DNA from 2 places in the Paenibacillus sp. Soil724D2 genome. Region 2 is predicted to be linked to the other one. Evidence: a T-box and tRNA genes for the amino acid it is inferred to sense, from the RefSeq annotation. Region 2 holds a T-box; the other holds one or more tRNA genes.

Region 1 (4,284 bases), on a different contig from region 2:
TTCCACAGTTGTTCAAATTCAAGTCGTGAATCCGACCAAAGAACGTCAAACCGTACCTAACTTTGGGATTGATGGGAAAACAGAAAATAACGTTTATTCCGGCAGTCGCGCCGAAGCTTCCGTCGTACTAGATCCAGGTGAGAAGAAATATATCCATATTGTTATTCCAACAGATCTAGATACGGAATTTACTAGCTTGAATGTAGTGACACCAGAGAGTTTTGCCACTGCAACGGGTGATGGAAAGTTCCACGAAGACACCTATCGGGTAGGACGTGTTAATATTCTTCTCCCTACAGGAGCTGTGACGCAGGGAGTCATTCCAGCCCCTGAATATACCTTAGGTACACCAGTTAAACTGGATTCTACGAATAAATTCGTTCCTTCCAATGTCGATGTTTCGCTGGTTGAATTACATGTAACAAGTAATGAAGACGATGGCTTTAATACGGCAGTGGCGAAGTTTAAACTGACGAACAACAGTGACCGTCCGATCCCAATTCCGGCGATCCAAACGGAGCTTGTTAGTAAAGATGGTTATGCATACGGAGGCAGAAGACAGGAAGCTACTGCACTAAGTGTTGTTCCTAATGCCTCGTATGTCGTTAGTTATTCGTATGCACTTCCAGCATCTGAAAAAGGTGAAGGCCTCAAAATGAACCTTTACAGCCAACAAGTGAGTGGAGAAACGACTTATAAATCACTGCTTGCGACGGCGAAAGTACCTGTTCAGAAGAATGATCCAACGAGCAAAACTTTGAACGTGTATCCGTATGGTATTACTATTAAAGATTGGACAATTTCAGCTATTTTCCAAGGTAATATGACGTATGATTATAAGCTGAAGCTGGATCTGGACATTAAACCAGATAAGGAAGTAACGGTAGATAAGTTTAATAGTAAGCTCTCATTCGAATTATTCGATAATGTTGGAAATCCGGTTGGAAAATCAGTTGAAGCCTTGTCAGGCGAAGGACGTTTGTACAATGGAACAAACACAATTAACCTAAATGCAAGATCCAACCAGCTGGACTTTCCGATTCAGGTCAAAGTATTTGAGACTTTCACGAACGAATATGGTGAATCTGTTAAACGGTTGTTGACTACTTTCAAACAATAGATAATTCAACGAAAAAGCTACTTGGAGCTGATCTCTAGATCACTTTCAAGTAGTTTTTTTGCTTTATATTGAGCGGTAACTCATTGCTTAGGGTGGAGTGCTCATAAGCTGGCCTTATTTTGGATAAGATAGGATTAACGATATGAACATAACGGAGTGAATGCAATGAACTGGATATATTGGGCTAAATTATACGATTCCAAGTTTCAAGCGGGCTGCTTGGCGAAAAGAATGGAAGAGGATTGGTGGATTTACGGCTATGAATGTCCACAAGAAGTAGAAGTATTTAAGTCCAAAAAAGGGCGATTTGGCGTTCGTTATAACACGTAATTTACACGAAATACCCTAGAAATTAACGCTTGACTTAGACCGCGCATTTAGTGTATATTTATTTTTGTCGCTGTTGAGCGGCAGCTAATGACGCGGGGTGGAGCAGCCCGGTAGCTCGTCGGGCTCATAACCCGAAGGCCGCAGGTTCAAATCCTGCCCCCGCAACCAATAATTTATGGTGGGCCTATAGCTCAGTTGGTTAGAGCGGTCGGCTCATAACCGATTGGTCGGGGGTTCGAGTCCCTCTGGGCCCATAGCACGGAAACCCTTGGTATATAAGGGTTTTTATTATTTTATAACATCAAAAAAGCCTCTCGATCTCATCACTTTTCGATGATATGGAGAGGCTTTTTTTACGTTTTAGACCGAAATGTCGCACGCTTATCAAATATTCCTAAAGGGACAACGACCTTGAGTGTCGAAGAATTGTTCATGCACGATGCTGGCACTGATGGGATATGAGCATACTGGACAGTAAAAACAGGCTGAACTTTTGCAGAAATGGATGGGGATATATAATGACAACACTTCTCGGAATAGATTTAGGGACTTCCAGCGTGAAGACGGCTGCCATGGACCCCGCGGGACGGATGATAGGCTTATCTCAACAAAGTTATGACATTCATTCGCCCTTGGTCGGCTATGCGGAGCAAGAGCCTCAGCTATGGTGGGAGGCAGTACAACAAACCTTATCTGAATCTGTCAGGCAAGCAGGAATACGTAGCAGCGACCGTTACGCTATTGGCTTATCTGGACAAATGCATGGACTTGTTGCGATAGGTATGGACGGACAGGTGCTTCGGCCGGCGATTATTTGGTGCGATCAGCGTTCAATCAAACAAAAGGAACAGCTTGAGGCGAAGTATTCTCTCGAGCAGATTGGCAAGCTAGTACAGAACCGGGCTGCGACCGGGTTTCTGCTTTTATCGCTGTTGTGGTTAAAGCAGAATGAATCGGATACATATGAGAAGATTTGGAAAGTCATGCTGCCAAAGGATTATATCAGGTATAGGCTAACAGGCGAAGTAGGAACCGAGTCAACAGATGCATCAGGCACATTAGCTTATGATGTAGTCAATAAGTGTTGGTCTAGTGAACTGTTGGGACAGCTCGGCATCGATCCGGAACTGCTGCCAACAGTTCATGAGCCTTGGGAGGTTGCAGGAACGCTGACAACTGAGGCAGCAATTGATTGTGCCATTCCAGCAGGTACTGTTGTTGTCTTTGGTGGCGCAGACCAACCCATGCAGGCTATTGGCAATGGGATTTTACACACGCGACAGGCTTCATGTACGTTGGGCACAGGTGGACAATGGTTTGTCCCTGTAGAAACACCTATCTATGATCCCTTGCTGCGAACTCACACCTTCACCCACGCAGTCCCAGGCAAATGGTATATGATGGCGGCGATGCTGAATGCTGGCTTATCTCATAGATGGCTAACAGAAAATATCCTCCACAATAAGGATAGCAGATCACTCGATGAAAGTGCCGCTCAGGTTCCCGCAGGATCAGAAGGGCTTATTTTCTTACCTTACTTGACTGGGGAGCGAACCCCACATATGGACCCTTTCGCCAAAGGAGCTATGTTCGGTTTAACGCTAAAGCACAATGAAGCCCATTTGGTTCGGGCAGTCATGGAGGGAGTAGCTTTTGGGCTGCGCGATGGGTTGGAGGTATTGGTGGCATTGGGTGTGAGAGTTGACCGAATCGTGATGGCCGGTGGTGGAGCTAAAAGTGCCGTATGGCTGCAGATACTTGCAGATGTGCTAAGCTGTGAGTTATTTCCATCCACTATGGAAGAGCAGGCCTGTATTGGCGCGGCTATGATGGCAGGAGTAGGGGTAGGAGTATACAGATCTATAGAGGAAGCGTGTGAGATCGTGGTGAAGCAAGCTGAGAGACCGATTACGCCTATTTTGAAGAACAGATCCGTCTACGAAGAGCAGTACGCTTTCTTTAGAGAGTTATATCAATGCAATAAGGAATTGTTCAAAAGAATGAATGGTTTAACCAATCCTAGTCAATCAAGGCAATAACGCAAATCGACGAAAGCCTGAGAAATCAGGTTTTTTTGTTTTTGTGGGAATAAAAGTCACCCCGGTTAGAAATCTTATACAAGGTTGCTAAAAGCGAGATAAGGAAGGAGAGGTTTGAATGGGAATTTTAAGCGGGAAACCCAAAGACGAGCCCTTGCATTACGGGGAGGTTTATGATGTTTGGCAGCTCTCCATGGCAGCGAAGGGATGTATATCGGGTTATAGAGCCTTAAGCTATCATGCTGGAGATAAAGACTTAAAAGAAATCATCGGCGATGTCATCAACCAAGCCGAGTTAGAAGTCAAAGAGTGCGACGAAATTCTTAATAATAATGGTATCGTTCCTCATCCGGTACATCCTGACCGCCCGAAAGCGAAATTAGAGGAGATACCTATCGGGGCAAGATTCACTGATCCCGAGATCGCAGCTATGGTATCGGCAGATTTGGCGGCGGGTCTGATCACTTGCAGTCAGGTAATGGGCAAGTCTATTCGTGAAGACGTAGGTGCTCTTTTTGCAAAGTACCATGTCACCAAGGCTGCTATCGGATTAAAGGCTCTTCGACTAAGCAAAGAAAAGGGGTGGCTTGTCCCCCCGCCTCTACAAATCAAAAGACCTGAGTTAGTAGAAGCTTAAGATCCAAATATGAGGAGGATTTACAATGTATCAAGACCAAAATATCAATAGCCAATTTCAACAAACGCAAGGTATCATTGCACAACTCATAAACCAAACGCAACAATCTTCACAGATGTACCAACATATGCTTCAACAAGAGCAGCAAAACGCATTGA
Region 2 (4,284 bases):
GGAACCGTTCATTACCAAGGCGATTCAAGGTGGAGGCAAATTCTTGTTTAGCGGTACGAAGAGTGAGCTGCCTGACAAAAAAGGCGATGTGAAATGGATGAGTGTACATACAACCATGCAGGTTTCTGACGATTTTATTAAGAAAAATCCGAATACGATTAAAGCCGTGCTCGCAGGCCTCAAAAAAGCAACAGATTATATTAACAAGAACCGCGATGAAGCGATCAAGATTCTTGCTCCTGAGCTTCACTTAAGCGTTGAAGAACTGACGCAAATTATGAGCCGAAATGTATATTCGATGGAAGTAGATGATACTTACGTGAATGGCAGCAACGGAGCGGCAGTAGGTGAATATCTAAAAGCTGTTGGTAATATTAAAATCATTCCGAAACCAGATACTTACCATGATTTGAGCTTGTTGAAAGCCGTAGATTCTACACTAGTTAAAGTTGAATTTAAATAAGTGAGTTCATTTTCAGGGCCGAGACAGCAGTACTTGTTTCGGTCCTGATGATTATGAATGTGAGTACAATTGAGGTGAACAGGGTGAGCGAACGATTAGATATGATCATTCGAAACGGATCCGTTGTTTTGCGAGATGAAGTCCGTTTATTGGATATAGGTATTAAGAATGGCAAGATTTCGCAATTGGATGAGCGGATAACGCTGGAAGCAGAGCAAGTTGTTGATGCTTCTGGCATGGTTATCATGGCTGGTATGGTAGATGTCCATGTCCATTTGAATGAACCGGGATTGGGAGAATGGGAAGGATTCGCCACGGGTTCTGCCGCATTAGCAGCGGGAGGATGTACCACATACATCGACATGCCGCTTAACGGCGTTCCGCCAACCGTTACCGTCTCCGCGATGGAGATGAAACTGGAAGCCGCCCGCGAACAATCATCGGTTGATTACGCCATATGGGGTGGACTGGTGCCAGGGCATCTGGATGATTTGGAGCCCATGAGCGAAGCTGGTGTCATTGGCTTCAAAGCTTTCATGTCTTCGCCGGGTGACCCGGACGAGGATGCATTTCGCGAGGTGGATGACCTCACCTTGTGGGAAGGGATGAAGCGAATTGCGCGAATGAACCGGGTGCTGGCGCTTCATGCTGAAAGCGAGTCGCTTGTTTCGCGCTTAGGGCGGGTGAAGCAAGCAGAAGGCAAAGTCACGGCCAAAGACTATACGTCCACACGCCCGATTCTTGCTGAGCTCGAAGCGGTGAATCGAGCACTGTTTTATGCAGAACAGACAGGGTGTCCGCTGCATTTCGTTCATATCAGCAGCGAGGCCGCAGTGATGATCATTATGGAGGCGAAAAGGCGCGGCGTTAACGTGACATTGGAGACTTGCCCGCACTATCTGATCCTAACGGAAGATGACTTAGAACGTATAGGGCCTACGGCCAAATGTGCGCCTCCGCTGCGTAGTGAAGCGGAGAAGGAGCGGTTGTGGGAAGTTTTGCGACTTGGTTATATTGATATGATTTCATCGGATCATTCCCCTTGTCCAAGCGTATTGAAGGAATCCCGCAATTACTTTGAAACCTGGGGCGGCATATCGGGAGCCCAAAGCTCGCTAGAGCTTATGATTGATGAAGGACACTTGAAGCGGGGAATCGGGCTTAGTCAGTTAAGTCATATGCTGTCCTACGCGCCGGCTGAGCGATTCGGTCTTCTTCCTAACAAAGGAGAGATCCGTCTAGGCGCTGATGCCGATCTAGTCATGATTTCACTGAATACCCCATATGTGCTGCAAATGGAGCATTTATTATATCGACATAAGCATAGTCCTTATGTAGGGAAAGAATTGGGGTGCAAAGTGCGGGCTACCTGGAGCAGAGGGAATCTTGTATATGAAGAAGCGAAGGGGATCGGTGATGTGAAGGCTGGGAAATGGTGTCAAAGGAAGATATAGTAGGTACATCAAATAAGCAGGCGCCGCGGCGACCTGCTTTATTCATTTAGGTATTATATCATTGGCTTAATCCGAGAACGCAATTGCATTGAAACTTTCCATTCCAATTCGGGTGGCTTCTATTGTACAGAATAGAAACAAGGTATATACGAGTTCATTTGTTGGAGGGTATTGCGGCCGATCCCGAAAAAATCATATTTTAGTAAACTTGACATTCCATGAAGTTGATGTAAAAATGAATTAACGTATTGTTCTTAATTAATTTAAATTCATTGACGAGTACGAGTAAGCTAATCGCCTTGATTTCCAGAGAGTTGGCCTAGAGCTGAAAGCCAACATTCGAGACTTAGCCGAAAATCCACTCTGAGAAGGAAAGCTGAAGGTATTCTAGTAAGCTGACCCGGGATCCCGCCGTTACAAGGGCCGCGTATGATAGTACGTAGTACGAGAGCTATGATGATCATATGTTTATGATCATTATGGAACTAGGGTGGTATCGCGAGATGTAATCTCGTCCCTTGCGGGACGGGATTTTTTTGTTTTTCATTAACAACGTTTCCGGATTTACCCCCATCATTTTAATAGAGGAGTGTGTGGTACACATGAGAAAAATTGATGTGAAAGAAAAAGCGAGAACCCGCGAACTGCGCGTTTTAGAGCAATGGAGATTGAATGGTACATTCCGCAAGTCGATCGAAAACCGCAAAGGTAAAGCGAACTTCGTCTTTTACGAAGGACCGCCGACGGCAAACGGATCACCCCATATCGGACACGTGCTTGGTCGTGTTGTGAAAGATTTCATCTGCCGCTATAAAACTATGTCAGGGTACCAAGTCATCCGCAAAGCGGGTTGGGACACGCATGGCTTGCCCGTCGAGCTTGGTGTTCAGAAGCAGCTTGGTATCTCGGGGAAACAAGAAATTGAAAAATACGGAGTAGCCGAATTTGTTGAGAAATGCAAAAGCAGCGTATTTGAATATGAAAAGCAGTGGCGTGAACTAACCGAAGCAATCGCTTACTGGACGGATATGGATAACCCTTATGTTACGTTGGATAACGACTATATCGAGAGCGTTTGGCATATTTTATCCGAAATCCATAACAAAGGACTGTTATACAAGGGGCACCGTGTGAGCCCTTATTGTCCGGACTGCCAAACAACGCTCAGTTCTCACGAAGTGGCGCAAGGCTATGAAGATGTGAAAGATTTAAGTGCCACTGTGAAATTCAGGAGTAAAAACGGACCGGAAATCTTTCTGGCTTGGACGACGACCCCGTGGACACTACCTGCGAACATAGCGTTAGCCGTAAATAAAGACATGGATTATGTCAAAGTGAAACAAAATAGCGAAGTGTACATCGTTGCAAAAAATCTTGTAGAAAAAGTATTCAAACAAGACTACGAAATCTTATCTGTGCATAAAGGCTTGGAATTCGTCGGCACTGCCTACGAGCCGCCTTTCGGCTATATTAGTCCAACCAAAGGACATATCGTCGTAGATGCTGACTATGTCATGGATACGAGTGGTACGGGTATCGTCCATATTGCTCCGGCGCATGGTGAAGATGATTACCGAACAGCCCGTCGACACGAGCTAGATTTTGTGAATGTAGTGAACTTGGCAGGTCGTTACAATGAACAGATCACTGACTTCGCCGGACGCTTCGTCAAAGATTGCGACGTCGATATCGTGAAAAACTTGTCTGAACGCAGCTTGTTATTTTCCAAAGAGCGCTATGAACATAGTTACCCTTTCTGCTGGCGCTGTAAATCCCCGCTGCTCTATTATGCGATGGAGAGCTGGTTTATCAAAACAACCGCAATTAAAGAGCAATTGATCGAAAACAACAGTAAAATCGACTGGTATCCTTCCCACATCCGCGAAGGGCGTTTCGGCAAGTTCCTTGAAGAGCTTGTCGATTGGAACATCAGCCGTAATCGTTATTGGGGTACCCCGCTTAATGTTTGGTTATGTGGGGATTGCGGAGCGGAATATGCACCGGGAAGCCACAAAGATTTGCGGGAGAAATCAGTAGAGCCAATTGACGAAAGCTTGGAGCTACATAAGCCCTACATCGATGAGGTGAAACTGCGCTGCACTTGTGGAGGCACTATGGAAAGAACCCCTGAGGTGATCGACGTCTGGTTCGATAGCGGTTCTATGCCTTTTGCACAGTATCATCATCCATTCGGAGATGAGACGTTGTTTAATGAGCAGTACCCAGCAGATATGATCTGCGAAGGGATTGACCAAACAAGGGGCTGGTTCTTCAGTCTGCTTGCTGTTTCAACGTTGTATAATGGCAAATCGCCTTACAAGGCCGTTCTTTCTACCGGACATGTACTCGACGAGAACGGACAGAAAA

Evidence for each region. A T-box is a leader RNA that pairs with one kind of tRNA and senses whether it is charged. The one in region 2 lies ahead of ileS (isoleucine--tRNA ligase), so its partner is inferred to be a tRNA-Ile.
Region 1: it encodes a tRNA-Ile, which carries the amino acid that the T-box ahead of ileS (isoleucine--tRNA ligase) is inferred to sense. The anticodon was not compared.

The regions. Positions count from the first base shown of each region.
Region 1 covers NZ_LMRY01000001.1:392,431-396,714, reverse strand. Annotated here, with positions in the region: gene ASG85_RS01975 (hypothetical protein) at 1-1,120, shown strand, start outside; gene ASG85_RS38700 (hypothetical protein) at 1,286-1,450, shown strand; tRNA gene ASG85_RS01970 (tRNA-Met) at 1,542-1,618, shown strand; tRNA gene ASG85_RS01965 (tRNA-Ile) at 1,631-1,704, shown strand; gene xylB (xylulokinase) at 1,969-3,489, shown strand; gene ASG85_RS01955 (DUF3231 family protein) at 3,608-4,126, shown strand; gene ASG85_RS01950 (hypothetical protein) at 4,152-4,284, shown strand, end outside.
Region 2 covers NZ_LMRY01000027.1:37,422-41,705, forward strand. Annotated here, with positions in the region: gene ASG85_RS21830 (ABC transporter substrate-binding protein) at 1-463, shown strand, start outside; gene ASG85_RS21835 (allantoinase) at 547-1,917, shown strand; T-box leader at 2,181-2,439, shown strand; gene ileS (isoleucine--tRNA ligase) at 2,520-4,284, shown strand, end outside.